Regions from separate parts of the Flintibacter sp. genome, predicted to be linked through region 1. Evidence: riboswitches for the same ligand, from Rfam matches in the RefSeq annotation. Region 1 holds a riboswitch; the other holds the start of a gene.
What was found. A riboswitch is a leader RNA that binds a small molecule or an ion and turns the genes downstream of it on or off. The one in region 1 is predicted to bind glycine.
Positions count from the first base shown of each region.

Region 2: linked by a shared signal. The riboswitch ahead of ACLTXB_RS11295 (alanine/glycine:cation symporter family protein) and the one ahead of gcvT (glycine cleavage system aminomethyltransferase GcvT) in region 1 are both predicted to bind glycine.

Region 1 covers NZ_JBKVXZ010000001.1:150,944-167,679, forward strand. The annotation lists gene ACLTXB_RS00680 (DUF6560 family protein) at 1-283, shown strand, start outside; gene ACLTXB_RS00685 (serine/arginine repetitive matrix protein 2) at 487-1,908, shown strand; gene ACLTXB_RS00690 (DUF5104 domain-containing protein) at 2,076-2,585, shown strand; gene ACLTXB_RS00695 (CHC2 zinc finger domain-containing protein) at 2,793-3,431, shown strand; gene ACLTXB_RS00700 (VapE domain-containing protein) at 3,355-4,719, shown strand; gene ACLTXB_RS00705 (transposon-encoded TnpW family protein) at 4,701-5,165, shown strand; partial or broken gene ACLTXB_RS00710 (glycine cleavage system protein H) at 5,225-5,380, opposite strand; gene gcvT (glycine cleavage system aminomethyltransferase GcvT) at 5,445-8,093, opposite strand; glycine riboswitch at 8,259-8,346, opposite strand; gene ACLTXB_RS00720 (PfkB family carbohydrate kinase) at 8,458-9,384, opposite strand; gene ACLTXB_RS00725 (LacI family DNA-binding transcriptional regulator) at 9,371-10,378, opposite strand; gene ACLTXB_RS00730 (ribokinase) at 10,617-11,504, opposite strand; gene ACLTXB_RS00735 (dihydrodipicolinate synthase family protein) at 11,501-12,391, opposite strand; gene ACLTXB_RS00740 (phosphoglycerate dehydrogenase) at 12,405-13,364, opposite strand; gene ACLTXB_RS00745 (HIT family protein) at 13,378-13,803, opposite strand; partial or broken gene ACLTXB_RS00750 (tripartite tricarboxylate transporter permease) at 13,796-15,312, opposite strand; gene ACLTXB_RS00755 (tripartite tricarboxylate transporter TctB family protein) at 15,328-15,798, opposite strand; gene ACLTXB_RS00760 (tripartite tricarboxylate transporter substrate binding protein) at 15,936-16,736, opposite strand, start outside.
Region 2 covers NZ_JBKVXZ010000030.1:2,036-16,478, reverse strand. The annotation lists gene ACLTXB_RS11330 (hypothetical protein) at 1-143, shown strand, start outside; gene ACLTXB_RS11325 (N-acetylmuramoyl-L-alanine amidase) at 136-909, shown strand; gene ACLTXB_RS11320 (cation:proton antiporter) at 962-1,681, opposite strand; gene ACLTXB_RS11315 (cyclase family protein) at 1,824-2,576, opposite strand; gene rlmD (23S rRNA (uracil(1939)-C(5))-methyltransferase RlmD) at 2,635-3,993, opposite strand; gene pflB (formate C-acetyltransferase) at 4,105-6,348, opposite strand; gene pflA (pyruvate formate-lyase-activating protein) at 6,365-7,093, opposite strand; ZMP/ZTP riboswitch at 7,162-7,240, opposite strand; gene ACLTXB_RS11295 (alanine/glycine:cation symporter family protein) at 7,318-8,736, opposite strand; glycine riboswitch at 8,840-8,927, opposite strand; glycine riboswitch at 8,928-9,014, opposite strand; gene secA (preprotein translocase subunit SecA) at 9,265-12,021, shown strand; gene ACLTXB_RS11285 (threonine/serine exporter family protein) at 12,202-12,954, shown strand; gene ACLTXB_RS11280 (threonine/serine exporter family protein) at 13,007-13,426, shown strand; gene ACLTXB_RS11275 (GDSL-type esterase/lipase family protein) at 13,442-14,326, shown strand; gene ACLTXB_RS11270 (DUF4358 domain-containing protein) at 14,323-14,443, shown strand, end outside.

The DNA of each region.
Region 1 (16,736 bases):
AGTAGGCATAAGCGGAATAGTCAATATGGTAATGTGGAAACTGGAAGTGAACGGAGATGAAATCACATGGCGTTCAACTTTTGGGAGAAAGAGAACTTTTCGCTTTGAAGATATTACATACTGTGAGAGAAAGAAAGGTTCTATGCGTGTATATGTAAATGGGGAAAAGCTATTTACCATTGATAGTAATATCGATAAAGAAGAATTTATGGAAGATATAGAGAGAAGAAGAATCCCTGTAAAATCTTACTGGGTAAATCAGCATAAGAAAAATCGTAAATGACATAGATTTTATAACAGTACAATATTAGATAACTGAATATGACCGTTAAGGTCAGATGAAGAAACCGATGTATTGAGCGTAAAGCGATCATGCGTCGGTTTTTCTTTTTGCAAAATAGTCCGGTGGACTGTTTTGTAAAACCGAAGGAACTGACAGAGCTTGGGACGGGGCGAAGTCAGTTTGTTCGGGCGGGAGTACAGAGGGTGCAACCCTTTGTGCATGGGTACAGGGAATGCAATATCCCTGTGCAGGTCAAGGGCGGCAGCCTTGCCCAGTTAAGTGGCGTTTCGCCACTTAGTACTGGGTATTACTTGACGCAGAAAGCCGCAAGGAATCAGCTTCGCTGCCCTTCTCCCCTGTCGGGGAAATCAAAAAGAAAAGGAGGAACTCATGTGAAATTAACAAGGCACAATGGACGAGCCGGAAAGAATGGCGTTTATAATCCGAAGCACAATGACCGCAGTTTTGACATTGCCAACAGCGAACACATTGACGAAGAACGAGCCAAACAAAATCTCTATTGGGACTGTTACAATGGCTTCCGCAATTTCAAAAATCCCGAAAAGGAAAATGAGCTGTCTGCCACTTTTGAAGATGTGGAACAGCTTTTTTATCGTCAGCGGTATCGTGATTTTGTAACCGGACAGAACGAAAGAAATGTGAAGAACCGACACCCTGAAAGAAATAAGGAAACCGGAGATTTACTCAAAAGCAAAAAGACCTGTCCTGAGGAAACGGTCTATCAGATTGGAACACTTGACAATCATGTTCCGCCGGAACTGCTCATTGAGATCGTCACAGAATTTATGGAAATCGTAAATGAGCGTTTCGGCTCTCATGTCCATATCCTGAATTGGGCGCTGCACTTGGATGAAAGCACCCCTCATATTCACGAGCGTCATGTGTTCGACTGTGAAAATCAATATGGGGAGATTGCCCCACAACAGGAAAAGGCTTTGGAAGCACTGGGGTTTGAACTGCCAGAACCGGAGAAGCCTGTCGGAAGAAAAAATAACCGCAAGATGACTTTCGATTCAGCCTGCCGAGTGCTGTTGTTTGATGTGGCGAAAAAGCATGGCTTACAACTGGAAGAAGAACCGGAATATGGTGGTCGTGCTTATCTGGAAAAACAGGACTATATTCTTTTCAAGCAAAAGGAGCAACTGGCAGCACAGGAGCAAAAGTTGGAAGAACTCACGATGAAGATTGAAGATGTGGAAGCTCTGGTGGACGAGGTTGCAGATATTGCCTATAACAAGGCGGTTGAGGTCGTTGCTGATACTGTAAAACTGGAAACGCACAAGGAGGATATTAAGCTGGTGGAGCAGTCTAAGGCATGGGTCCTCTCCCCTGAGCGTAAGGCTTCAAAGAAAGAAATCGAGTATGCAGTGAAACGATTGGATGGCGTGATTGCCAGAATCACAAATGCTATGAAATCAACCATTCAGAAAATCCAAACCACGCTGATGAAACCGGAGGTCAAAAAAGCCGGAACGGAGCAAATTAAGAAGAAAGCCAAAAGTTCTATTATAGAGCAGTTAAGCCGCAAGAAGAAAGAAATGGCAGAGCGTGAAGTCAGCCGGACAATTCCGGCGAAAAGCAAAAAACAGGATATGGAGCTCTAAGGCACTTGCTGTTTTCGTTTTGAAAATGACAGGTGCTTTTGCTTTAAGAAACAAGAAAATATCTTCCATTCTTTAGGTTGATGAAGTATAATGATAGTAAGAAATTTTTTGTAATGACCTTAATCCAATAAGTGATTTTGCAATTATTCAGTAAAGGATGTAATTATATGAAAAAAGTATTGTTGCTTTCCAGTGTGATTATTATACTCGGTTTAACAGGCTGCTCTAACAAATATTTCAATGACTGGTTTAGCTCTGAACAAAATGAAACGGATAAGATGTGTCAACAAATTATCGAGGCATGTAAGCAACAGGATTCAGAGAAACTCAAATCTCTATTTTCCGAAGAAAGCAAAAAGAGAATTGAGAATTTAGACACTGAAATCTCTGCTTTTTTCGATTATATTGAGGGCAGTATCCAAAGGTTTGAGGGCGATTGTGCATCATCAAGTGAAAGCAACTATGGTAAAAGGAAAACGGAATTGGATGGTATGTATCTCATATTGACAGAGAAGGAAAGGTATTGTATGAATTTTTATATGTATAGTCAGGATGATGAAAATGCCCAAAATGTGGGGATATATAAAATTGAAATTGCATTGGAGAGCGAAGTGGCTGAGGATAATTTTATATGGGATAATCCCCCAAACGGTATTTTTGTTGGAGGACAAAATTGATTTTTGTTATGAGAGAACATTAAAGTATAAATTTCGGATGGTATAAGAAAAACTGACTACAATTAAATCTTCACAGCGTTATTAAGCAGGAAATCTGAAAAGGTCTCCTGCTTTTTTGCACCCAAAATTGGATATGGAACTTTAAGGCACTTGCTGTTTTCGTTTTGAAAATGACAGGTGCTTTTTTCGTTTCAGGAAAGGAGTCACATGAATGTATTTGAAGTTGTAAAAGAAAATGTTACTGCCCGACAAGCCGCAGAAGCCTATAGCTTGAAAGTGGGTCGCACAGGTATGGCGTGTTGTCCGTTTCACTCGGATAAATCCCCCAGTATGAAGCTGGATGAACGCTATTACTGTTTTGGCTGCGGAGCAACCGGAGACGCTGTTGATCTGACAGCGAAGCTATTCGGTATCGGGCTGAGGGAAGCTGCTGTCAAACTTGCTGAAGCTTTTGGTCTTAACTATGACAGCCGACAAAAGCCCAGTATTCGCCCTCGTATTCGTGAGCCGACACCGGAACAGAAGTATCAAAAAGAAGAAAATCATTGCTACAAGGTGCTGACAGATTATTTTCATCTTCTTAGAGAATGGGAAAAGAAATACGCTCCCAAACAGCCGGATGAGGAATGGAATCCCCTGTTTGCAGAAGCACTGCATAAGAAGAACTATATCGAATATCTGCTTGATATTCTTCTGTATGGTTCATTGGAGGAACGAAAAGCACTTGTGGCAGAACAGAGAAAGGAGGTGTTAAAACTTGAACAGCGAATTGCAGAACTGTCAGCAGACAGAACCATGCACAGTAGAAGAAATCCGAAACAGCTTAGAGCAGAGCGAGAAAGGTAAGGTTTATAATACTGCCGCAAATTATAAGCGTGTTCTGCAATATGACCCGCTTTTGAAAGGGGCTATCCGAAAAAATCTTCTGACCGAAAGAATCGACATTGTGAAGCCCCTCGGCTGGTATCGTGACAGCCCGACATTGACGGATGTGGATGTGAAATATCTGCTCCTATATTTTGAAGAAAACTATGGTTTGACCGTAGAAAAGAAAATCATAGACGCAGTTGCGGTTATTGCCAACGAAAACCGTTACCACCCTGTCTGTGATTTTCTTAATGCCCTGCAATGGGACGGAACGGAACGCATACGCTTCTGTCTGCACCGCTTTCTCGGTTCTGATACAGATGATTACACCTATGAAGCATTGAAGTTGTTTCTGTTGGGTGCTATCTCACGAGCCTTTCAGCCGGGGTGTAAATTTGAGGTAATGCTCTGTCTTGTAGGCGGTCAGGGAGCCGGAAAGTCCTCTTTCTTCCGTTTGCTTGCGGTCAATGATGATTGGTTCTCTGATGACTTGAAAAAGCTGGATGATGAAAATGTGTACCGCAAAATGCAGGGGCATTGGATTATTGAAATGTCGGAAATGATTGCAACCGCCAACGCTAAGAGCATTGAAGAAATCAAGTCCTTTCTGAGCCGCCAAAAGGAAACCTATAAGATACCGTATGAAACACATCCGGCAGACAGAAAACGACAATGTGTGTTTGGAGGTTCTTCTAATACCCTTGACTTTCTTCCCCTTGACCGAACAGGCAACCGCCGCTTCGTTCCGGTTATGGTCTATCCTGAAAGGGCTGAGGTTCATATTTTGGCAGATGAACAGGCTTCCAGAGCGTATATCAATCAGATGTGGGCAGAAGCTATGGAGATTTACAGAAGCGGCAATTTCCGTCTGAGATTCAGTCCGGCTATGAACGCTTATCTGAAAGCCCACCAAAAGGACTTTATGCCGGAGGACACTAAGGCAGGACAGATTTTAGACTATCTGGAACGCTATTCCGGCAGCATAGTTTGCTCCAAACAGCTTTACAAAGAAGCACTGGGGCATGATTATGACGAACCGAAACAATGGGAACTGCGAGAGATCAATGACATTATGAATAACGCTGTCACAGGCTGGAGGGCGTTCAGCAATCCGAGGTATTTTCCAGAGCCTTACCGCCGACAAAAGGGCTGGGAGCGTATCAGGAACGACAACGAGCCTGACAACAGCATGGATGATTTTCAAGAAATCCCGACAGAGGAAATGGAACAGTTAGGGCTTCCGGAAGAATGGTTGAAGCAAAAATAAAAGCCCGTTGTCGCTTCGGTTGTCGAGCCGGTTGTCGGTCTGGTTGTCGGGCAAAAATCCCGAAAGCCTTGATATTGCGGCACTTTTCCCTTTCTGACAACCATGACAACCAATATTATAAAGAAAAAGGAAATAGTAAAAAGATAGTATCGCCCGATAAAGAAAAAAGGTTTTCTGATGTCCGTTGTCGGAACTTCGTTGTCAGACCTTTCCTTGTCGGGCTTTTTTCATTTAAGGAGGAATATCGTATGACAAATATTGTGAACAGTACACTACCCACCCCAAATAACCATTCGGAGAAAAACAAACCGGATGGAGTTTTTGTGATTAAGCAAGGCAAAACAAATTATAAAGTCAAAGTGTTTTTTGACCATAGTAGCGGTTTGACTGCGGAGGACAGGTTGAAACGCATTATTCAGGCAGAAGCAGAGAGAGAATCTGCGTAAGTAATATGAAAAATATCCACGCACCCCCTTGACAAAAGCTTTCAGAAGGGAGTCTCCTTGGTGACCTCGTCGCCCTCCATGGGCAGGTTGATGAACACCAGGTCGCCCAGCTCCTTCTGAGCGTAGTCGGTGATGCCCACCAGGGCAGTGGTCTCGTCCAGCATCTTAACCCACTCGTGAGACTTGGAATATTTCAGTTCAGCAGGAAAGTTCATAGTAATTCTCCTTTATATATAATGTAGGTTGAATGTTTAAGTGGAACGGAATCGCGGGTGGAGATCAGATCCCGGTGTTGGCAGCCAGCTTCTCCAGCGCGGCCAGGGTCTGGTCATCCTGGAAGCAGTAGTGCATCTGGGTGTAGCCGCTGCGCAACTTGACCACCTCGTCGCCCACCTCTTTGCCGCGCAGGACGCAGTCGGCGATGAGGGCGGCCAGAGTCTCAAACTCCTTCTTGCCAAAGCCGAAGCGGGTCATCTCGTTAACGCCCATACGCAGAGCACCGGAGGCGGTGAAGCCCTCCTCGTCGGGGGTAGCCTGGTAGTTGGCGATGATGTTGTTGCGTTCCAGACGGGCGGCAACCTCGGGACCGGCGGCGTAACCCACCGAGACGATGACCTGGTGGGTCTCGGTGTAGCCAATGGCGGGATCGCCTGCCACATCCAGACCTTCCGCCTTCAGGCACTTGGCAAAGTGCTTGGCGTTTTCCACCACGGCCTTCCGATACTCGTCCTTGAACTGGTTCATCTCATAGGCGGCCATCAGCAGACCCAACATGGTGCCCAGGTGGTGGTTGGACACGCTGCCGGGGAAGGTGCGGCTCTCGATGGTCTCCCACAGGCCGTACTTCAGGTCGCTCTTGTCGTAGTTGACACCGATGACGCCTCTCTGAGGACCGAAGAAGGTCTTGTGGGTGGAGCCGGTGACGATCTCCGCGCCCTCCTCAAAGGGCTTCTGGAAGTGGTCGCCGATGAGTCCCAGCACGTGGGCCATGTCGTACATGATGGTGGTGGGGATGTTCTGCTCATCCACAAACTGCCGGATGGCGGCCACAGGTTCCTTGTGCAGCACCATGCTCTTGCCGAAGATGATGAGCTCGGGCTTATACTGCTGGATGACCTTCTTGGTCTCCTCCACGTCGATCTTGTAGATGTTATCCTTGCAGACGGGGAAGTTCACCACGGCGGAGCGCTCGGTGACGGGGTCCACGGCGATGTAGTCGTGGAGGGCGCCCATGGGCTGGGCGCTGAGGTGTCCGCCCTTGATGATGTGGTTGTTGAGCACGTAGCCCAGACGCTGGGGAGTCTGCTTGCGGTTGAGCCGGTTCTTGAAGTCCATGAGGGCGGAGAACACCGCCATGTTGGACATCTGGCCGCTGATGACACGGGTCTCCGCCTCGCGGCAGCCAAGGTAGGTGCACATCTCCTGGGTGAGCAGCTGCTCCACCTGGTCGATGAACTCGGTGCCCTGGTAGTAGAAGATGTCCGCGTCGTAGAAGCTCTTTACCTTCTTGTGCTCTGCATAGCGGAAGGCCGGGTCGCTGGCGGAGAGCAGCCGCACCGCCCGGGAGGGAGTCATCTCGGAGGGGATGAGGTTGATGCACATCTCCTGGCGCCAGCGGTGGTTGTCCGTGGCCTGGGCGATAAGATCCAAAGCCTTGGGCAGGCGGTCGCCGGAGGCAGCAGCTTTCTCCTCCTCGGGAGCCTGGTAGAGAATGGGACGGGCGTAGGGAGGCGCGTCGCCCCGCATATGGTAGGGGGGGATGACTGCGGCGATGCGGCGGCCGCGCACGTCGATCTCCACCTTGTCGTCATCCAGCACGTCGCTGGCGATATAGGCCAGGCCGATGGAGCGCATGGCGCTCTTTTCCAAAATCTCGGTCTCCAGGCCCTGGCCCTGGGTGGTGAAGTAGGGGACCATGGTGCCGCTGGTCACAAAGCCGATGGCCTCGTCGCCCCGGTATACCGGCATCCCGGCCCGCATGACGCCGCGGCCCAGCAGTGTGATGGGACGCACACGCCGGGGCAGATGCTCCAGATCGGAAAAGTCCCGGTCCATGATCTTACGGAAGGCGTCATACTGGCGCTGGAGGGGCTCCCGGCCCACAAAGTCGCCCTTCTGGGGGGAGAAGCTGACGGCAAACCGGGCCAGGGGGATGGCGTAGATGGGGATCTCTGTCCCGTCAGGGGACAGGCCCAGCTCATGGCCGTAGAGAGGCATGCCTGCTTCCAGACGCAGGGTGTCACGGGCACCCAGGCCGGCGGGACGGGCGCCCAGTTCCACCAGGCGGTTCCACAGCCACACAGCGTCCTGGCTGGGGACATAGACCTCGTAGCCGATGGGATCGCCGGTGTAGCCGGTCTTGGCGATTCGGACGGTGTGGCCCTCCAGCTCCAGGGTGTTCAGCGCGTTTTTCATGGGCTCTGTGATGCTCTCGCCTCCGGACAGAGTCATGAGCAGCTCCTTGGACTTGGGACCCTGCACGGCGATGGCCGCCCAGTCGGCGGTGATGACGGTCATTCTGGCGTCAAAGTTCTGGATGTGGTGCTGCAGGTGCGCCAGGTCCTTATCGGTGTTGGCCGCGTTGACCACCAGCAGGTAACGATCCTCCTCAAAGCGGTAGAGGTAGGCGTCGTCCACTGCGCCGCCGGTCTCGGTGGGCAGGATGGCGTACTGCGCCTTGTTCACGTCAAGAGCCATCACGTTGCTAGAGAGCACATGCTGCAGGAAGGGGACGGCCTGGGGACCATCCACCAGGATGCGGCCCATGTGGGAGACGTCGAACAGGCTGCAGAAGCTGCGGGTGTACAGGTGCTCGGCCACGATGTCGGTGGGGTACTTGATGGGCATTTCCCACCCGCCGAAGTCCACCATGGTGGCACCGGCTGCCACATGTACGTCGTAAAGCTGGGTGCGTTTCAGTTCGCTCATGGGGATTCCCTCCGTTCAGAATATAATCTCTCGGGCAAAGAAAAACAGAGACGCAACGATACCTAATATCGCTGCGCCTCTGTACATAGAACCTGAGAGATTCCAGCCTGAACGCCTCCAGACAGTTGCCCCGTCGGTGCACCCAAAGGATGCTTTTCAGATTTGCGTCCCGACCCAGTCCTTTTACCTGAGAGAGTGTGGCATTGCTCCTTCGGTGCCGCGTAAGATACGCGGTCTCTCCTGAATCGTTCATCCGCTGTATGGATTCGGTATTCGGTTGTCAGTCTCTGTTGTGGTTAAAGTATCATAGAAGTCCGGCGTTTGTCAAGAAGTTTTTGTGGGAAATTTTCTCTTTTAACGAGCGTTATAATGTTTTCAATACCTCGGCGGAGGGGAAGGACGTATATACACCAACTTTTCCCATGCAAAGAAGAGCGGCCCGGTGGGCTTTGATGGCTGCTTCTTGGATGGAACTGTTTTTTACCAATTCCGCTGCGAGTACACCGGTAAAAAAGGATGTGGCACCGGAATAATCCAGAATCTCACCAGAAAAACAAGTGTCCATAAGACTCATAGTACCTTTTTCCGCAACCAACACTCCGGCTCCGTCCATGTGTACAACGACGCCCTGTCGTACTTGGTTGGAAAGAATACTGGCAGAAATTCGGGCTGTTTTTGCATTTTCACCAGAGAGACAACTGATAGCGGCTGCCTGAGCCAGATTCATAGCCAGGTAGTCTACTTTCTTCCAAAAATGGAGCGGGACATCTGCGGTCATGACAGAAGGCGTAACCAAAACTGGAGTATGACATTCATTTGCCAGTTCGATCATATGGGTGGCTACATCCATAATTGCCGGTCCCATATGGATCATGACCAAGTCCGCCTGACAGATTGCATCTTTGCAGTGGTCAATATCCTCATTGGTCAACTCATAGTTTGCACCCAGAAAGTCGATAAAAGTATTGTCTGTGTGATCTTCAATGATAATAGTAGCTAGACCGCTGTGGACGTTTGGAACATGGGTGAGAAAGCGGCAGTCCACATGCTCCTTTTCCAGAGTGCACTGAATCTGTTGGCCAAAGGCATCGTCTCCGACTTTGCCAATTAATGCAGTAGGAACACCACATCGTACAGCGGCAATGGCCTGGGAACTTCCGTGGCCGCCTGCGTTAATCGAGATCTGACGGCCCATCTTCTTTTTCCCAATCATTTCATTGCCGAGTTCCATAACAAAGTCCAGATTGAGTACGCCCAGAGAAAGAATCCGGGGAGAGTCATGCTTTAACATCTGTGGACCCCCTTACAATTAAAGTCAGACTGACCTCTTCTTTTGGGGCGGCAGGCGTATCTTCATTCAGGCGGATTAACTCCAACAGACGCTGAGCGCCCAAGACGCCTACCTGATAACCGGAGGGTCCCCAGACAGACAGCTGAGGAGAAGTTAATTGGGCTAATTGAGCATTTTCCAGACTAAGGACAGCGGCTTGTTCTGGCACTCGAATTCCCTGCTGCTTTAGTGCAGACAGCGCCCCTGCGCCTTGGTAGCAGTTTTGGGTGATGATTGCGTCGGGCAGGGTTTCGGTTTGGTTGAGATACCGGGTAAGTTCTCTGTAAGCATCGTCCAAGGAAGAACCTGCGCTGCAATGCTGACAGGTTCCTCCCTCTGCACGAATTGTGTTTTGAAGGCGGGTAAAGAATGCGGAAGAAAATCTGGATGTGTGATCGGCTAAATATACCAAATGATGCCGTTTTTGATTGAGAAAATAGTTGGCCACTTGATCTCCCAAAGCTTCCCAGGACGCTGGCAGTTGCTCTGTTTTAGGGAGCCCGCGAGCGTCGGTATCAGAAAGAAAAAGGATTGGAAAACTGCCGCAGAAAGATTCCCAACTAGAGGGGATACAACGGGCAGGGGTATATACCAAAACTCCCGCAAGTCCCATGGATTTGGCCTTCAGCAGATATTCCTCTTCCATACTTTGGACACCTTCTGTAGCGACAGTAAGCATCAAATATCCGCAAGTAGCCAGTACATCGGAAATTCCCTGGTTCATTTGGGCGAAAAAGGGATCGCTTAAACTTGGCAGTAAAACAGATACGGCATTCAATCCATCTTTCCGCAGACTCTTTGCAAGCAGATTGGATGAGTAGCCCAGCACATCGATTGCGTTGAGAACTCTGCTGCGAGACTGCTCAGCCACCTTTTCAGGATCATTTAAGACGCGTGATACAGTGGCGATGCTGACTCCGGCATATTCTGCCACATCTTTTAAAGTTGCTGCCATAAATACTCTCCTTCTTTGAAGCCATCTATCTTTCACACATTAACAAACAGAGGATTTTTAAATTGGGATACTGTGTCCCAGATAAAAAAACGATTGACCGATGATGGAATAATTATCAATCCATTTTATTTCAGCATATCATGAGTTGCTTATCATGTCAATTGTTATCGTTTTCGTATTAAGAAAAGGAAAAGCGGCGCCAATTTTGGGTTGGAGCCGCTTTTGGTAAAAGTATATTTCAGTTTAGTGCCGTACCATCTACTTCACGTTTCCACGGGATGGAGTCATATGCCCCTTTTCGTGTAACTGCCAATGCAGATGCCTTGCTGGCCAGTTCCAAAGCGGACTGAGGTACTCCATCCTTCAGTATACTAGCCAAAAAATATCCAGTAAAGGTATCACCGGCAGCGGTGGTATCCACTGCCTGTACAGAGAAGGCGGGTTGGAAAAAATGACCTTCCGGACCGGCATAGCAAGAGCCAGCGCTGCCCAAGGTCAGAATCACAGCTCCTTTGGGACACAAGGCCGACAGACGATCCAGGCAGATCTCGGGCTGATTGCTACCGCACAATTGCTCGGCTTCTACCTCGTTGACAAACAGCCAGTTTACGCTGGAGAGCATATCTGGGGTAATTTTCTCGTTCATGGGGGAAGGGTTCCATGCAATGCGCAGTCCATGTTTTTCTGCACAGGAGAGCAGCTTGGGTAGCTGACTGATTTCATTTTGGGCAATGAGTACATCTCCTGGCTGAAAATTTTCCAGAGTCTGCTCAATCTGTTCCTCGGTTACCGCCTGATTGGCGCCGCCGTAAAGCAGGATGCAGTTTTCTCCACGCTGGTTCACCTGAATTACCGCACTGCCGGTAGGGAGGTTCTCCTCACGCAGATAAGTATCGTCCACTCCTACGGTGCGGCAAATCTCACGAAAGATCCCTCCGTCTGGGCCGATACATCCTGCCAGGTACACGGGCAGACCCGCTTTTGCGGCTGCTACCGCTTGGTTAAATCCCTTTCCTCCGCAGTGCTGTTCCACAGACAGGGCCTGAAGTGTCTCCCCCGGGCGGATAAACTCCAGCACGTTGTAAATATGGTCCAGATTCAGGGAACCATAACACAGCACTTTCATTGGGGCAGATAGGGCGCGATCTGTGTGTGGAGGGCTGCCTTCTCCTCCTCATCCAGATCAATCAGAGGAGCCCGCATATGTCCGCCAGTCATACCCCGGAACTGAAGGACGGCTTTGAAGATCCCCATATCTGCACCGCTTTTCATAATTTCGCAGATCTCATTGGCAATTTTTTGTTCGGCCAAAGCAGTTTTCATATCGCCTTTGAGATAAGCACGGTAGACATTTACAAAGTGTTCAGGCATGGGGCCCGAGCAGCCGGATACGGTTCCTTCACATCCCATGACCAGCGCCGGGAGGAAAAGACGGTCTGCGCCGAAGAGAACGGAGAAATTACCGTTGTTCAGATTTAAGTAGTCTTTCAGACGGATCATGTCAGAATAGCTGTATTTGATACCAATCACATTGGGACAGGTCTCGATGATCTGAGCCACCAGGGCGGGGGAAAGGTCGTTGGCGGCACACTGTGGGATGGCGTACAGGTAAATGGGGAAGTCTTTGGAGACGCTGGCGGATACTTGCTGATAGTAGCGAAGCATAGCCTTATCTTTTACGCCAAAGAAAGCAGGGGTTACCACGCCGATACCGTCAGCACCAATGCGCTCAGCGTGGCGAGCCAAACGCACGGTTTCTTTCAGAGTCATAGCGCCCACATGGATATAGACGGTAACTCGGCCGGCAGCAGCTTTCAAAACTGTTTCGGCAACCAATTCCCGCTCTTCAGGGGTCATAATAAGCATTTCTCCCGTAGTTCCACACGGGTAGAGGCAGTCTACGCCTTTTTCAATAAGAAATTCTACCTGCTCTTCCAGAGCGTGAATATCAACCTGGTCCTTACTATCAAAGGGGGTGGTCATGGCAGTAATAACACCCTTCATTTTTTTCATGTTGCTTCACTCCTTATTTATTCAGCCAATTTTTGGGCTCTTTTCCGCTGAGACTGTCAATCACAGCTTGGGCGGTCATTAGGCTGATATTTCGGTAAGTCTCACGAGTCTCGGCTCCGGCATGCGGAGTGCATTGGATTCCAGGAGTATGAAGAATGGAGGCATCCATGGGCAGAGGTTCCTGCTCGTAAACATCTACGGCAGCGCCTGCCAGATGGCCGCTGGATACTGCCTGGACTAAGGCCTGAGTGTCCACCAGAGCGCCTCTGGCTGTGTTGATAAAATAGGCGCCTTCCTTCATTTTGGAGAATGTATCCTGATTCATGAAGTGGTGAGTCGCGGGGAGACTGGGCATATGAATACTCAAAATGTCACTGCTGGACAGAACAGTATCAAGATCGGCCAGAGTCACACCAAGGGCGCTTGCTTTTTCTTGGTTGGGGTAAGGATCATAGGCCAGCAGCTTGACGTCAAAGCCAGAAAGCTTTTTTGCGACCCGCCCCCCGATATCTCCAAAGCCAAGAAGACCAACAGTCTGTCCCTGTAAATCGCGCCCCACAGAACGAAGCCATTGTCCTTGGGATAGCTTTTGGCTCAGTTCCGGCACGCCCCGCAGACAGTTTAAAATCATGGCAACAGCCAACTCGGCTACTGCGTTGGCGTTCATACCTGCGGCGTTGACAACCTGTACCCCGTGGCGCTTTGCAGCTTCTAGGTCGATGTTATCCACACCCACACCAAACCGGGCAAGAATCTTCAGCTTGGGAGCAATTTGAAATACTTGATCATCCCAGCGATCCATCCCGATAATAGCTGCATCGATTTCCCCGGCCCATACAGCCAGTTCCTCAAAGGAATAATAGGGGAGCTCGTGGTCGTTGAGAATGAGGCTATGGCCATTGGATTCCAGCAGCTGGATAGCTTCCTGACACAGGGTCTGAAAGTGGGACGCTGTAATTAAAACCTTTCCCATTACATTACCCCCTCTAATTCAGTCCAAGCCGACGACACAGATCAGCGCAGATACTCTGATATGCATCTTCTTCCAGAAAAAGAGGTTCCGGCTCATCAGTAAGAAAAACTTTGCCCCAATCCTTCCCGTTTTGATATTTAGGTACAATATGAACATGCAGGTGAGTGCTGGTGTCGCCAAAGATGAGATAGTTAATCTTGTCTGGACTGAATTGGTCAGTAATTGCTTGGGCTGTGTGATAAACACTTTCCATCAGAGCTTTGTATTCTGGAAGAGACAGGTCAGTAACCTTTTTGACATGACGGTCAGCGACCAGAATGACTCGTCCGGGATGCGTTTGGTCGCGATGAAGATACAGTCGTCCACCGGGAAGTGCGCCAATTTCTATCAGATCAGGCCTCAGGTCCTCTCCGCCGCAGAATTTACAGCATTCAGTCATGGTTCTTCGCCTCAGCTTTCTGGGCTTTACGCTTTTTCAACATAGGAAGAACAAAGGGGTAGAACAGAGAGAGAATGGCGATGATAATAAACACGCAGGAGATGGGACGGGTAAAGAAGGTGGTCCAATCGCCATTGGGCAGCACCAAGGCACGCCGGAAGTTCTTTTCCAAAATGCCGCCCAGAATCATACCCAAAATAATGGGAGGAATGGAGAACTGCATTTTGATAAGGAAGAAGCCGAGAATACCGCATACGATCATCAGGTAGATGTCCTGTACCGTATGGTTGACGGCAAAAGTGCCCACAAAGCAGAATACAAAAATCAAGGGGGTGAGAATGATTTCGGGAACAGAGGAGATTCTGGCAAAAATCTTGATACCACCAAATCCACAGATTCCCATAAACACATTGGCAAAAAATAGGCCAATGACAATCATATAGACCTTGTCAGGGGACTCACTCATCAGCAAAGGCCCCGGAGTGATGCCGAGCATCATTAAAGCACCCAACATAATGGCAGTACAAGCATCGCCAGGGATGCTCAGAGAAAGCAGGGGAATAAGAGCACCGCCGGAAATAGCATTGTTTGCAGCCTCAGGAGCAGCAATGCCGTCTGGCGCTCCGTCACCAAACTTCTCAGGATGCTTAGACCAGCGTTTGGCTTCGTTATAACCCACCCAGGAAGCGATATCACCGCCGGTGCCGGGAATAGCTCCGATGATGGTGCCAATAACACTAGAGCGAATCAGCGTGGGGAAAATAGCAACCAAATCTTCTTTTGTAGGAAGAATACGCTCCAGTTTCTGGCTGACCTTATCGCGGTGTTTGCCAAAATTGTCTGCTACGTTGATCAAGCCCTGGGAGAAAGCAAACAAACCAATTAAAACTGGGATGTTGGAGATGCCGCCAGTGAGATAAACAGTATCAAAGGTGAAACGGTATGCACCGGTGGTGGTATCCACTCCAACTGTGGCCAAAAGCAGGCCGATAAGAGCACCCATAATACCTTTTAAAACATTTTCACTGGAGTACTGGCCACTACGCTGATGCCAAACAGGGCAAGTGCAAAACTCTCTTGTGCACTGAACTTCAGAGCAAAACTGGACAGAATGGGAGAAGTCCACAGCAGCATTAAAGCAGAGAACAGGCCGCCGAAAGTAGAGGCAGTGGTGGAAATAGAGATGGCACGACCGGGCTGGTGATATTTATGGGCCATGGGATAACCGTCCAGGCAAGTGGCAGCAGAATTGGCTGTGCCGGGGGTGTCGATCATGATAGCGGTAATGGAGCCGCCGTAGATAGCACCGCAGAAAATACCCAGCATCATCAGCACGCCCATATTGCCGTCCATAGCCAGTGCGACAGGCAACATGATGGACATGCCCATGACGGAGGAAAGCCCGGGCATTACGCCGACAAAGATTCCACATAGAACACCGCCCAGGATGGCTAATAATCCCATAGGAGTAAATACCGACATCAAGCCGGCGGTAAAAGCAGTCAACATGGATCGGATCCCTCCTTAGAAGAACTTGCCTTGGGGAAGGATAACACCCATGATCACGGTGAAGACCACATAGATAAATCCAGTGATTACAACCGTGGTGAGCCCAATCCAGATTGGGCGGCGCTCCCCCATGGCCAGCATAGTGGCGATGACGAACAGCAAAGTAGCAGGAATAAAGCCAAAGTAATTCATAATGACCGCATAAGCGATCATGATCACAAAGATCAAGAAGACACAATGGACGCCCGCAGAGCGATAGTCAATCAGAGGATCTTCTTTTTCAGTGGCCTTTTTGGATTCCAGAATAGTCTGGATCAATAAAATGACAGAACAGAGAATCAGACCGCAGCATAGCAAAACAGGCCAAAAGGCAGCGCCGGGATCGCCACTGTTACCACTGCGGGTTTCAAAGTTTGATGCCATGTAAATACCTGAAAACCCAATGATAATTAGGAATACAGACAAGAAATAGTTGTATTTTCTCACGAATACAACCCCTCCTTTCTCTTCAGACAAGCTGCGGGGCACCGGAATGGAAAATCAATTCCGGTGCCCCGGTGTTCAGACGCTACATGAACGATACTAATGTTGTGTTGGAATAACCTTAAAGGTAAGGCGTTAATTTAAGAATGGGAGGAGAGCAGATCCGTATACAGATCCATCTGCTGATCCAAAAAGTCAGACAGTTCCTCGGGGGAAAGGTTTTCTGTCTGCATACCCAAGCTGGAAAGAGTATTGGCATAACTCTCGCTCTCTACGCCCTTGCGCAGGTTCTCAGACAGATAGCTCTGAATAGCAGGATCCACGCCGGCAGGGGAGGAAATGATACAGAAGCCCATCATCTCATAATCAATCTCGTCGGGGAAAACCTCTGCGAAGGTAGGCACGTCGGGGAAAGCGGGCAGGCGCTCGTTGGAAAGGGTGCCGATGATCTTGGCGTTGCCAGCCTCCACCTGGGCGGTGGCGTTGCTGGGCTGGGCAAAGGTGGCGTCGATGTGACCGCCAACGATGGCGGTGACGCAGTCGGCGCTGCCCTCATAGGTCACGTTGGACACGTCAATGCCAAGAGCGTTTTCCATGGCGGTAATAGCCAGGGTGGGGGCAGCACCAGTGCCGGTTTCACCAATTACAATTTCACCGGGATGCTCCTTGGCATAGGCCACGAACTCTTCCAAAGTGGAGTAATTTTCATTGTTGCCGATAATAAGTACAAAGGGATCCATCAGAGCACAGGCGAGAGGAGAGAAGTCATCCACTGTCAGGTCCGTGTTGCCCAGGATGATATTGATAATAAAGTCGGTATTCATGACGCCCAGAGTATAGCCGTCGGCGGCAGAGTTGGCTACCTGAGTCAAACCAATTAAACCGCCGTTTCCGGTGACGTTAGCTACAGAGAAATTGACAGGGAAATCGGGTACGCCATC
Region 2 (14,443 bases), on a different contig from region 1:
TGCAGCGGTTCCCCTGGCTGGCAAAGGCGGTCTCCTTTGAGTTGTTCAGTTCCCTGGTGGACGAGGCCCTGGATGAGATGCGCGAGATGCTGGACAATAACCAGGCGGTAAAGGCTTTTGTGGAGGGGCCATCCAATGAGTAACAGCCCGCTCGTTACACACACAGCGCTATCCCCGAACCATTCCGGCAAGCGCAACCACGCCATTGACACCATCAGCATTCACTGCTTTGTGGGACAGGTGACAGCCAAGCGCGGCTGCGAGGTTTTTCTTCCAAAGGGGAACGCCTCGTGCAATTATGTCGTCGGCTACGACGGAAGCATCGGCCTGTGCGTCGAGGAGAAGGACCGCAGCTGGTGTACCTCCAGCCGGTCAAACGACAATCGGGCTGTGACCATCGAGACGGCCAGCGATAACAAGGACCCCTACGCTGTCACAGATGCAGCGTACAGCGCGCTCCTGGACCTGGTAACGGACATTTGCCGCCGGAACGGGGCCAGGAAGCTGCTGTGGTTCGGAGATAAAGGAAAGACCCTCTCCTACATTCCGAGGGACGGAGAAATGGTTATGACGGTACACCGCTGGTTTGCTAACAAGAGCTGCCCTGGGCCGTACCTCTATGCACGGCATGGGCAGATCGCGGCGGAAGTAACCCGGCGGCTGGGAAAGGATGACGACGAAATGGACCAGGCGACTTTCAACAAGATGATGCAGGAGTATGAGAAAAGCAAGGCCAGGCCGGTGCCGGACAGCACGCCCGCAGACTGGGAAAAGGACGGCGTGGAGTGGGCCAGGGAAAACGGCATTATGGCCGGGAACGGAAATGGGGACCTGATGCTGCACTCTCCGCTGACGCGCGGGCAGTTCTGTGTGATGCTGAAACGGTATCACGAGGAGCTGGGAAAATAATGTCGAAACGGGGCGGGGAAACCGCCCTGTTTCTTTTCTCTGTGCGTCTTTCTTAAATTTTGTATAACATCGAAATAAATTGTAAATCTTTATTACAAGAATAAGCCGAAAACGTGCTACTGTCAAGGCACGGAGGCGGTGCTATGTGAAGACCTAAAATCCAGGCAGACAGCCGACCAAGCAGCAGGCCTCCTGCGGCACCCAAAGCGATCTGCTGGAGCAGCAGAAGAGGAACTGAGATTTCCTGCCTGGTGAGGACAGCTACCGCGACGGAGGTGAGCATATAGGAGATGGGGTCGTTGGAACCAGATTCGAGCTCCAAAAGAGAGTCGGTATGCTCTTTTAGAGCTAACTTTTTAGTGCGCAGGATATTGAACACCGAGGCCGCGTCAGTGGAGGAGATCACCGAGCCTATAAGCAGGCTCTCTGCCCAGGACAGATGGAACACCAAATGGACAAAGACCGCCACACTGCCGGCGGTACAGGCCACGCCCAGGGTGGACAGGACGACGGATTGCACTGCCACCGGGCGGGCAGCAGTCAGATTCGTGCCGAAGCCGCCGTAAAACATAATAAAGATCAGACTGACAGAACAGATGGTGTTGACTGCCGCATAATCGTCAAACTGGATGTGCAGAAGGCCGTTTTCTCCAAAACACATACCCAGGGCAATAAAGACGAGAAGGGAGGGGACGGCTAGTTTTTCCACCCAGCGGTTCATTAGAATACAAATCAGGATAACGGTACCAACCAGAAAAAGAACGTGATCCATTATCTACCTCCTTAAAATGCAATCATATAACTATTATAGCATGGAAACAGGAGAAAAGACGAAAAGATCGTGGAAATACTGTTAAAAAAGTATAAAGAGGAGCGCTTTGCGCTCCTCTTTACAGTGGCAGAAATTGAAATAATCAGGGGGTGACTGCCCAAACCCGGGCGGGCAGACCGGTAGCGCCGGTAATGCGGGGGAAGGACACCATCACCACCGCGCCGGCAGGGGCTACCTGATCCAGATTGTACAGCAGCTCCACCTGTACCTTGCCATGGCTGAGCACATACCGCTCGCAGGCCAGGTCGCCGGCCTGAGCAGCCAGGGCGGAGGCGTCGGTGTCAATGGTTTCATGGCCGTTGGCAGCGGCGGAGCGGGTCTCATAGATATACTTCAGGGCATCCCTGGACCAACCGGGGGTGTGCTCGCCGCCCTCGGCGTCAAAGTTGGACAGGGCATCCATGCTGGGCCAGCGCTTGCTCCAGTCAGTGCGCAGGGCCACAAAAGCGCCCTCGGGGATGGGACTGTACTTGGTCTCATAGTCCAGAATATCCTGGACAGTTACCGCATAGTGCACATCCTGGGCCACCTTGTCGGACACGTCAATGACGCACAGAGGGAAGACCAGCTGCTCCACGCCGTAGGCCTCGGAGGAGACGCCTTCTTTGTCAAAGTGGCTGGGGAAGTCGATGTGGGTGCCGAACTGACCGGGGAAGCAGAAGGTCTGGATGAGACAATCCAGCATGGGGTTGCCCCAGTCATACACGGTCTTGCACAGCTCCACCGAGCCCTCGGGAATTCCAGCCCAGAAGGGACTGTCGTTGTCCAGGGGGTGAGAGAGCTCTACCCACTTGTACTCTTTGGCCCGCTTCAGGCCTTCCCAAAGTTCGTACATAAACAACACTCCTTTATATATAATGGAAATAGGATAAACAAAGGACATCGGTCCGGGATCAGTTTGCCCGGACCAGGAGCAGGACTGTCTCCACGTGAGCGGTGCGGGGGAAGAGGTCCACGGCCTGGACCTTGACTGCCCGGTAGCCCAGCTCCTCCAGACGCTTGGCGTCCCGGGCCAGAGTGGCCGGGTCGCAGGAGACATAGACGATACGTTCCGGGGCCATGGAGGCCAAAATGGCGGGTACCTCCGGTGCTAATCCCTTCCGGGGTGGGTCCACGCAGATGACTTGGGGACGCACACCCTCCCGGGCAAGCTGAGCGGCCACTGATCCCGCGTCGCCGCAGAAAAAACGGGTATTATTCACCTTGTTGCGTGCAGCATTGGCCTTAGCGTCCTCAATGGCCTGGGGGACGATCTCAGCCCCAATGACCTGCCCCGTCGTCTGGGCCAAAGCCAGAGAGATGGTGCCGATGCCGCAGTACAGGTCCAGCACGGTCTCTTGTCCAGTGAGGGAGGCAAAATCCACCGCCTGGGCATAGAGCCGCTGAGTCTGAGCCCAGTTGATCTGGAAAAAGGAGGGGACGGACAGCCGGAAGGTCATACCGCACAGGGTCTCCTCCAGGAAATCCTGGCCCCACAAAGTGCGGTACTCAGGACCTAAAATTACGTTGGTATCCGCCTGATTGATGTTGAGAACCAGACCGATGAGTCCCGGTTCCACTTTGCACAGAGCCTCCACCAATTCGGAAACCTGGGGCAGCTTTTTCCCGTTGGCAACCACACAGCACAAAGACTGTCCCGCCTGGTTGGTGCGCACATAGAGGTGACGGATCAGTCCCTGACAGGTGCTCTCGTCATAGGCAGGCACCGACCACTGTTCCATCCAGGCCTTGAAGGCCTCTCGCAGCCGGGTCACCGCCAGAGGCTGGAGGGGGCAGTCCTTCACATCCAGCACGTCATGGCTCCGGGGACGGAAGTAGCCGATGGACAGGCCCTGCTTTCCCTGGGCCACGGGCAGCTGCACCTTGTTGCGGTAGCGCAGGGAATCTTCCGCCCCAAGCACCGGAGGCAGCTCCAAATCCAGGCCGCCCAGCCGCCGCAGGGCGTCATTGACCCGGTCCCACTTGGCCGTCAGCTCCTCCTCGTAGGTCATGTGACGGTATTGGCAGCCGCCGCACTTGCCGCTGATGGGGCAGTCGGGCTCCACACGAGCGGGAGAGGGGGTGAGCAACTCCACGCCACGGCCCCAGGCGATGTTCTTTTGTACCTTTAACAGCTGAACCTTCCAGTCCTCTCCCCGGATGGTGCCGGGAATAAAGACCACCCGGCCATCCAGCCGGGCCACACCGAAGCCCTGGGCGGTGTAGCTGTCGATGTGCAGATCATGCAGTGAATTTTTCTTCCAGTCGGCCATGAGGCGCCTCCCACATGTTTGTTTTCCCCCATCATACCATGTCTGCCCCCGCTGCGTAAAGATAAAAAAACCCGCCGGTTTTGCACCGGCGGGGCAGAAGGTGTGGAAAAATCACATGGCGCTGTGGAAGGTGCGCTGGATGACTTCCAGCTGCTGCTCCCGGCTGAGGCGGTTGAAGTTCACCGCATAGCCGGAGACACGGATGGTGAGGCTGGGATACTTCTCGGGGTGATCCATGGCGTCCAGCAGAGTTTCCCGGTGCAGGACGTTCACGTTCAGGTGGTGGGCGCCCTGGACAAAGTAGCCGTCCAGGATAGCCACCAGGTTGGCCCGGCGCTGGTCCTCGTCCTTGCCCAGGGCCTCGGGGACGATGGAGAAGGTATTGGACACGCCGTCCTGACACACGGCCCGGTAGGGAATCTTGGCCACCGAGTTGAGGGAGGCCAGAGCGCCGTTTACGTCACGGCCGTGCATGGGGTTGGCGCCGGGGGCAAAGGGCTCGCCTGCCTTGCGGCCGTCGGGGGTGGCGCCGGTCTTTTTGCCGTACATCACGTTGGAGGTGATGGTGAGGGCGGAGAGGGTGTGGATGGCATTGCGGTAAAGGGGGTGCTTTTTCAGCTCAGCGGAGAAGTAGGAGACGATCTCCACGGCGATATCGTCCACCCGGTCGTCGTCGTTGCCGTACTTGGGGAAGTCACCTTCAATGGCGAAGTCCACAGCTACGCCCTGTTCGTTGCGGATGGGGCGCACCTTGGCAAACTTGATGGCAGACAGGGAGTCGGCGGCGATGGACAGGCCGGCCACGCCGAAGGCGGCCAGCCGCTCTACCAGAGTGTCATGAAGAGCCATCTGGCTGCTCTCGTAGGCGTACTTGTCGTGCATATAGTGGATGATGTTGATGGTGTCCACGTAGAGCTCAGCCACATAGGCCAGTACCTTTTTATAATTGGCCAGCACCTTGGGATAGTCCAGCACTTCGTCCATGTCGTGCTCGATGCCGGGGACGATGACGCCGCCCTTCTTCTCATCCACGCCGCCGTTGATGGCGTACAGCAGACTCTTGGCCAGGTTGGCCCGGGCGCCGAAGAACTGCATCTGCTTGCCCACCGCCATGGCGGACACACAGCAGGCGATGCAGTAGTCGTCGCCGTACATGGGGCGCATCAGCTCGTCGCTCTCGTACTGGATGGAGTCGGTGGCAATACTCATCTTGGAGCAGTAGTCCTTAAAGCCCTGAGGCAGGTCCTTGCTCCACAGAACGGTGAGGTTGGGCTCGGGGGCAGTGCCCAGGTTGGTAAGGGTGTGGAGCATCCGGAAGGAGTTCTTGGTGACCAGGGTTCGGCCGTCAATGCCCATGCCGCCGATGGACTCGGTGACCCAGGTGGGGTCGCCGCCGAAGAGCTCGTTATACTCGGGGGTGCGCAGGTGACGCACCAGGCGCAGCTTGATGACAAACTGGTCGATGAGCTCCTGGGCGCCCTGCTCGTCCAGCAGACCGTTGTCCAGGTCGCGCTGGATGTAGATATCCAAGAAGGTGGACACACGGCCCAAGGAGGTGGCGGCGCCGTTATTTTCCTTGATACCGGCCAGGTAGGCCATGTACAGGTTCTGCACCGCCTCATGGGCGTTTTCGGCGGGGCGGGTGATGTCGCAGCCGTACTTGGCGGCCATGGAGGCCATCTCACGAAGAGCGCGGATCTGCATCTGGACCTCTTCGCGCAGGCGGATGCGCTCGTCGGTCATGGGGCCGTCCAGCATGTCCAGATCCTTCTGCTTCTCTTCAATAAGGAAGTCGGTGCCGTACAGGGGGACGCGGCGGTAGTCGCCCACGATGCGGCCGCGGCCATAGGCGTCGGGCAGGCCGGTGAGCAGACCGGCGTGGCGGGCGTCCCGGGTACGCTTGGGATAGGCGTCAAAGACGCCCTCGTTATGGGTCTTGCGGTAGAGGCGGAAGTGGCGCTCGATCTCCGGGTCCAGATGGTAGCCGTACTGCTCCAGGGCGGAGACGGCGTTGCGAATGCCGCCGAAGGGGTTGACGATGCGCTTGAGGGGGGCGTCGGTCTGAAGGCCCACGACGACCTCGTTGTCCTTGTCAATGTAGCCGGGGGCAAAGTTGTCGATGCCGGAGACAGCGTGGGTCTCTACATCGATGATGCCCTTCTTGATCTCCTCCAGAATGAGGGCCTCTGCCTTCTCCCAGACCTTGGCGGTCTTGGGGGAGATGGGGGCCAGGAAGTCATCCCCTCCCTGATAGGGGGTGTAGTTTTTCTGAATGAAATTGCGCACATTCACCAGGTGGCGCCATTCGCCGGTGCGAAATCCCTTCCAAGCGGTGCAGTTGACGTCGATGCTCATAGCTCCCATTCCTTTCTTAGTTGTCTGTGTTCCGGCAGCAGGCTTCATTGAGCTGCCGGTTCCAAGGTTCCAGTACTGTCTTGTCCATCGGCGGTACCCCTTCCAACGGATAGGGGATGCCAAGCGTTTGATACTTGTGAACGCCCAGGGTGTGGTAGGGGAGGAGTTCCACCTTTTCCACCCGGGGCAGGGTGGCGATGTACTTGCCCAGGGAGGTGAGATGCTCCCGGCTGTCGGTGAGGCCTGGGACCACCACGTGGCGCACCCACATGGGGACGTTTGCCTTCCGGACCGCCTCCACAAAGGCCGGGGTGGGGTCCAACTCCCGGCCGGTGATCTTCCGGTAACCCTCTCTTTGATGGTGCTTTACGTCGTAGAGCACCAGGTCGGTGTGTTTGAGAATGTCCTCGTAGTCACCTTGGCCTACGCCGCAGGTGTCGATGCAGGTGTGTACCCCCTCTGCTTTGAGCAGCTTCAGACACGCCAGCAGAAAGTCAGACTGTCCGAGGGGCTCACCACCGGAGAAGGTAACGCCTCCGCCGGAAGATTCAAAATAAGGCCGGAAGCGGAGCAGCCGTTTGACCAGGGCCTCGGGCGTAGTCTCCTGTCCGCCGGAGAAGGTTTGAGTGTCCGGATTGTGGCAGTAGAGGCAGCGGAGAGGGCAGCCCTGAAGAAAGACCACTGCCCGTACACCGGGGCCGTCCACCAGTCCCATACTCTCCAGCGAATGAATGAATCCAGTCATGAAAAATACTTCCTTTCCGCCCTGAATAGGCAAAAAAGGGCGCAAAAAAGCCGCCCTTCCGGGCCACTTTTCGGCGCCCAGACGGTCGGCATCATGACGATCATACTCCCTGTGGTCTCCCCACTTCCGTCAGTCATATGATCCGCCCTCAGGATAACAAAAGACCGCCGACCCTGTCAAGGGGACGGCGGTCTTTTTCATGTTTTCATAAAAACTGCACAAAATTATTTGGAAGCCTTTTTGCTCATGTGACAAATCTTTACCACCACGCCGGACAAGGCAAACAGGGCGATGGCGTTGGGGATGACCATGAGGTTGTTGAACATGTCGGTGAGCTCCCACACCAGGTCATTGGACATGAGGGTGCCCAGGAAGATAAAGACCAGAGCGATGACGGAATAGACGGGAGCGGCCTTCTTGCCGAAGAGGTAGATGATGTTGATCTTGCCGAACATGTTCCAGCTCAGCACCGTGGAGAAGGCGAAGAAGAACAGACAAACGGCCACGAACATGGCGCCGGCCTGGGTGCCGAACACGGTGCCAAAGGCGGTCTGGGCCAGGTTGGTCTTGTTGATGACCTGGGAAACCTCCTCGGTGTAGCCCTGGGCCAGAATGCCGCCGGGGGTATACAGAGTGGAGATGACTACCAGAGCATTGAGGGTCAGCACGATAAAGGTGTCGATGAACACGCTGACCATAGCTACCACGCCCTGGTCGTGGGGATCCTTCACGTTGGCCTGAGCGTGAGCGTGGGGGGTGGAACCCATGCCGGCCTCGTTGGAAAAGAGGCCGCGCTTGGCGCCCTGGCTGATGGCTTCCTTCAGCGCGTAACCGAAGCCGCCGCCGATGATGGCCTGGGGCTCAAAGGCATACTGGAAGATCATAGCGAAGGTGGCGGGGATATACTGGATGCGGATGACCAGTACGGCCAGCGCGCCCAGCAGGAAGATAGCGGCCATGATAGGGACGATCTTCTCGGTGACAGCGGCCAGACGCTGCACGCCGCCCACAAAGATGAAGCCGCAGATGATGACCAGCACCACGCCCACGATCCAGGAGGGAACGCCGAAGGCGGTCTGGAAGGTGGAGCCGATGGAGTTGGACTGGACCATACAGCCCATAAAGCCCAGAGCCAGAATGATAGCTACCGCAAAGAAAGCGGCCAGGAACTTACCAAAAGCACCCTTAAAGGCAGTGGTGATATAGTAAACGGGGCCGCCGTGGAAGTCGCCGTTCTCATCGGTGATGCGGGTCTTGATGGCCAGAGTAGCCTCGGCGTAGATGGTGGCCATGCCGAAGAAGGCGATGATCCACATCCAGAAGATGGCGCCGGGACCGCCGGCCAGAATGGCGCCGGAGCCGCCTACGATGTTGCCGGTGCCCACCTGAGCGGCGATGGCAGTGGCCAGAGCCTGGAAGGAACTCATACCCTGCTCCTGCCGTCCGCCGCGCAAAGACACATTTCCGAATACCTTCTTCATGCCCTCGCCGAAGCAGCGTACCTGAACAAAGCGGGTGCGGATGGAATAGAAAAGACCCACGCCGATGAGCAGGAAGACCAGAATATAGCTGGACAGGTAGGTGTTGATATTGACCACGATAGGATAAAGTGCGGCCTCTAAGGATTGCAGTGCTTCAGACATCGTTTTCTCCCCCTAAAATATCCAGAACAAAAAAGACCGTGGAAGCTTCCACGGTCTATGATGGGGCGAAAACAGACCCACGCCGAAAAAACGGCGGGGCGGTTTGTTCGTCTCTGTCCTTTTGCCTGAGAGATTGGCGGGGATCCCCGCTTTGCACCTTCGGCACTCGTGGTCGAGCTTCTCCAGAGTCACATCCACGCACAGTCCTCGTCCCAACAGGGACACCTGAGAGTGTTACTCCTTCGGCAGGCCGACGGCCATTTTCCTGGGCGCTTCGTTTGTCCTGTTCAATTGTGAATCTAACCATACCACAGGCGCTACAAACTGTCAACCCCTGGCGTACATTTATGTGCATGTGGTGGATATTTGAGGGCGGGATAGAAAGAAATTGGAGATTCTGTGAGGGAAAGTTTACAATTTGCTCTTTTTTCCGCCGAAGGCTTGTGGTATACTAAGACGATAATATGCCCGGATGGCTTTCCCGGGCGGAGCGATTCTACGAGTAACAACAACGAGGTGTGATCGAATATGAGTTTCCTGAAGAAAATTTTCGGCACCAGTTCTCAGCGGGAGGTCAAGGCGATTATGCCGCTGGTGGAGAAGATCGAGGCCCTGGAGGATGAGTACAAAGCGCTCAGCGACCAGCAGCTCCAGGCCAAGACCCCGGAGTTCCAGCAGCGTCTGAAGGACGGCGAGACCCTGGACGATATCCTGCCTGAGGCCTTTGCTGCCTGCCGTGAGGCCGCCTGGCGTGTGCTGGGCATGCGTCCCTACCGGGTACAGCTCATCGGTGGTATCATCCTGCACCAGGGCCGTATCGCTGAGATGAAGACCGGTGAAGGTAAGACCCTGGTGGCTACCCTGCCTGCCTACCTCAACGCACTGGCCGGCAAGGGCGTGCACATTGTCACCGTCAACGATTACCTGGCCAAGCGCGACAGCGAGTGGATGGGTAAGGTCTACCGCTTCATGGGTCTGACCGTGGGTCTGGTCATCCACGGAGTCATGGGCCAGGATAAGAAGGCGGCCTACGACGCCGACATCACCTACGGTACCAACAACGAGTTTGGCTTTGACTATCTGCGTGATAACATGGCCATCTACTCCCAGGAGCTGGTACAGCGTGGCCACTACTTTGCCATCGTGGACGAGGTGGACTCCATCCTCATCGACGAGGCCCGTACCCCTCTGATTATTTCCGGCCAGGGCGAGAAGTCCACCCAGCTCTACACCGTGGTGGACCAGTTTGTCTCCAAGCTCACCTGCCAGCGCATTGCCAAGGTGGATGACAAGGAGGAAGAGGACGTCAACATCGATGCGGACTATATCGTGGACGAGAAGGCCCGCACCGCTACCCTCACCGCCCGGGGCATCAAGAAGGCCGAGGAAGCCTTCAACATTGAGAACCTGGCCGACCCCGAGAATACCACCCTGTCCCACCACATTAACCAGGCCATCAAGGCCCGCGGCGTGATGAAGCGGGACATCGACTACGTGGTGAAGGACGGACAGGTCATCATCGTGGACGAGTTCACCGGCCGTCTGATGTTCGGCCGTCGGTATAACGAGGGCCTGCACCAGGCCATCGAGGCCAAGGAGCACGTGGAAGTGGCCAACGAGTCCAAGACCCTGGCCACCATCACCTTCCAGAACTACTTCCGTCTCTACGACAAGCTCTCCGGTATGACCGGTACCGCTATGACCGAGGAGGAAGAGTTCGGCACCATCTATGAGCTGGACATCGTGGAGATCCCCACCAACAAGCCCGTGCAGCGTGTCGACCACCACGACGTGGTGTACAAGACCGAGGCCGGTAAGCTGCGTGCGGTGGTCAGCCAGATCGAGGAGTGCCATGAGAAGGGCCAGCCTGTTCTGGTAGGTACCGTGTCCATTGAGAAGTCGGAGGAGCTGTCCGACATGCTCAAGCGCCGCGGCATCAAGCACAACGTCCTGAATGCCAAGAACCACGAGAAGGAAGCTGAGATCGTGGCCCAGGCCGGTAAGCTGGGCGCGGTCACCGTGGCCACCAACATGGCCGGCCGTGGTACCGATATCATGCTGGGCGGTAACGCCGAGTATCTGGCCAAGGCCGACCTGCGTAAGGCGGGTATGTCCGACGAGCTCATCGCCGAGGCCACCGGCTACGCCGAGACCGACAACCAGGAGATCCTGGATGCCCGGAAGATGTTTGCCGACGCCGAGGCTAAGTATAAGGACGAGATCAAGGAAGAGGCGGAGAAGGTACGTGAGGTCGGCGGCCTGTTTATCCTGGGCACCGAGCGCCACGAGTCCCGCCGTATCGATAACCAGCTGCGCGGCCGTGCCGGCCGTCAGGGCGACCCCGGCGAGAGCCGCTTCTACCTGTCCCTGGAGGACGACATCATGCGTCTGTTCGGCTCTGAGCGGGTCATGGGCATGATGGAGAAGCTGGGCGTAGACGAGGATACCCCCATTGAGCAGAAGATGCTCAGCAACGCCATTGAGAACGCCCAGAAGCAGGTGGAGTCCCGTAACTTCCAGACCCGTAAGAACGTGCTGCAGTACGACGACGTCATGAACACCCAGCGTGAGGTCATCTACAAGCAGCGCCGCCAGGTGCTGGATGGTGAGGACCTGCAGGGTTCCATCCAGAATATGATCCACACCATGGTGGAGAACGCCATCCAGGGCCATATGGGCGAGCAGAAGCACATGGATGCCGAGTCTTTCCGGGAGGCTACCGCTCTGTTCCACACCATGTTCCTCCAGCCCGGCGAGCTTGCTCTTACCGATGAGGAACTGCAGAAGTACAACGAGCAGCAGCTGGTGGAGCTGGTGGAGAACCGTGCCAAGGAGGTCTATGCCGCCAAGGAGCAGGAGATCGGCTCTCCCCTCATGCGGGAGCTGGAGCGGGTGCTCATGCTGCGGGTGGTTGACGAGTACTGGATGGATCAGATCGATTCTATGAACGACCTCAAGCAGGGCATCGGACTGCGGGCCTACGCCCAGACTGATCCCGTGGTGGCCTACAAGAAGGAAGGCTACGAGATGTTCGAGCAGATGGTGGCCGCCATTCAGGAGGAGACCCTGCGCCGTCTGTTCTTGGTGCGTCTGCGCAAGAACGAGGAGGTCAAGCGTGAGCGCGTGGCCAAGATCACCGGCGAGTCCGGCGCCAGCGACGGCACCGTCCGCAAGCAGCCTCAGCGCAAGGCCATCAAGATTGGCCGCAACGATCCCTGTCCCTGTGGTTCCGGCCTGAAGTGGAAGAAGTGCACCTGCACCCAGTTCCACCCGGAGCAGAAGTAAGAACCTGAAAATTAAAAAATATTTTGCGGCGAGAGGAAACCTTTTCTCCTCTCGCCGCGTCTTTTTATAATGTGAGATCGAAATCTCCAGAAAGAAGGGGAAAGGAGAAAATTTTTGTAATAAAATTGTGACTTGTTATTTTCCTGAAACATGGTATTCTGTTTCAGGGAGGCGGATGGAATGGAGTATGACGACCTGCTGAATATGGGAACGGAATTGGGCTATCAGCTGATGTTCAGCGGTGCGGAAATCTACCGTGTGGAAGAGTCGGTATACCGTCTGCTTACTGCCTATGGGCTGCAGCCCCAGGTGTTTGCCATTCCAAATTGCCTGATCGTAAGTTTAAATACCCCTCAGGGCCATCCCATTACCCAGATGCGCCGGATTCCCTCCCATGGAACCGACATTGAGCTGTTGGAGCGGTGCAATGATCTGTGCCGCCGCCTGTGCCGGGAAGTTCCCCCGGTAAAGCAGGCCAAGGAGCTGGTGGACGGTCTGAGCCAAAATAAAAGGCAATATTCCACCCCAGTGCTTCTTCTGGGCTATGTGGTGGCCGCCGGATTTTTTGCTGCCTTCTTCAACGGCGGCGTTTTGGATGCGGTCAGCGCAGGAATTTGCGGCTTGGGCGTTGGATTCTGGATGCTGTATCTGGGAGGGAAGATGGGCTTTAACGGCTTTTTCCAGACCCTCATCGGCGCAGCCATCGCATCACTGCTGGCGCTGCTGCTTACCAGGATCGGCGTGGGAGAGAACGTGGACGCCATTACCATTGGAACATTGATGGTACTGGTACCCGGTATGGCGCTGACCAATGCCATGCGGGAGATCATGGCCGGAGATATTATTTCCGGCGTGAACCGTACGGCAGAGGCCATCCTGACTGCTGCGGCCATCTCTCTGGGCGTGGTGATCTCTCTGGCGATTGGAATGTGAGGGGGATGCCATGGAAGTGATACAAGAACTGCTTTTACCCTGCCTGTGGGGTATGATAGCCTGTGTAGGTTTTGGATTGGTGTTCAATATCCAGGGCGGAGGCATTTTAATCTGTGGTCTGGGCGGAGCGCTGGGCTGGTTTGTCTATCTGATTGCTCAGCGCCTGCTGGGAGGCGATATTTTACCGGCCTTTCTGGCTGCGGTGTGCATTGCCATCTACTCGGAACTGATGGCCCGGGTGCGCCGTTGTCCGGTAACCGGGTATCTCCAGGTGGCGCTTTTGCCGCTGGTACCCGGAGCGGGCATCTATAACGCCATGCGCTACTGTGTGGCTGGAGAGACCGATCAATTTATTTCCACGATGCTGCATACCTTTGGGATGGCAGCATCTCTGGCTGTGGGAGCTATGCTTGCTTCCACGGTACTGCGAACTTTACTGCCGCGATTGAGCAGAGAAAAGAAGAAACATTAAAAAGAGGGCTTAACTATGCATTTTTTCTATGATAACCGCCGGCTGCTGGCCGGTGTTCTCCTGAGCGCTGCACTGCTTTCCGGATGCGCTCCCAAAAATAATTCCCAGGGCTCTGACCAGTCGTCGGCAGACGTGTCCACCTCAGAAAATAACCCCGGCGGCGATGTGAGCCAGCCTGACGGCTCCAGCGTGACCGCCAATGGTTCTGCCTCTCTGCCGGAGGACGGCAGCCAGCAGGCCGCATACGACTTTTCCAAACCCTGTCCGGAGAGCCCGGCGGTGGACAACAGCTACTTTGCCGACGCTGCCTTTATCGGTGACTCCCGTACCGAGGGCCTGATGCTGTACAGCGGCATTGGAGAGGTGGATAAGTACACCTCCATCGGCATCTCCATCTTCAAGCTGGAGAGCAAGAAGGCCATCACCATCGACGGAGTGGATTACACTCTGGTGGAGGCGCTGGCCCAGAAGCAGTACAACAAGGTCTATATCTGCCTAGGAGTCAATGAGCTGGGCTATTTCAACGACCAGGGCTTCTATGACTCCTATTGCCAGGTGATTGATGATATCAAGGCCAGTCAGCCAAATGCGGTCATCTACATCCAGAACCTGATCCCCCTCAACGAGGACACCATTGCTGCCCGGGGGGGATCGGAATATTTGACCAATGAGCACCTGCGGGTTTATAATGAACTGACCCAGAAGGTGGCCCAGGAGAAGCAGGTCGTCTACCTGGATCTGTACTCGGCCTTTGTGGGCGAGGACGGACAGCTGCCTGCAGATGCCAGCACCGACGGCGTCCATCTCAGCGGCGCGTACTATAAGGCCTGGCTGGAGTACTTAAAGACACATACGGTCTCTTATGAGACTCTGTACCCAGAAGGAGGAGCAGCGGAATGAAAAAGATCTTGGGCGTGGTAATTGCCTTGGTATGTCTTATGTCTTTGATATCCTGCGGCGGGAAGCAGACCACAGCCGCTTACACCAAGGAGCAGGCCCAGAAGCTTTTGGATGGAT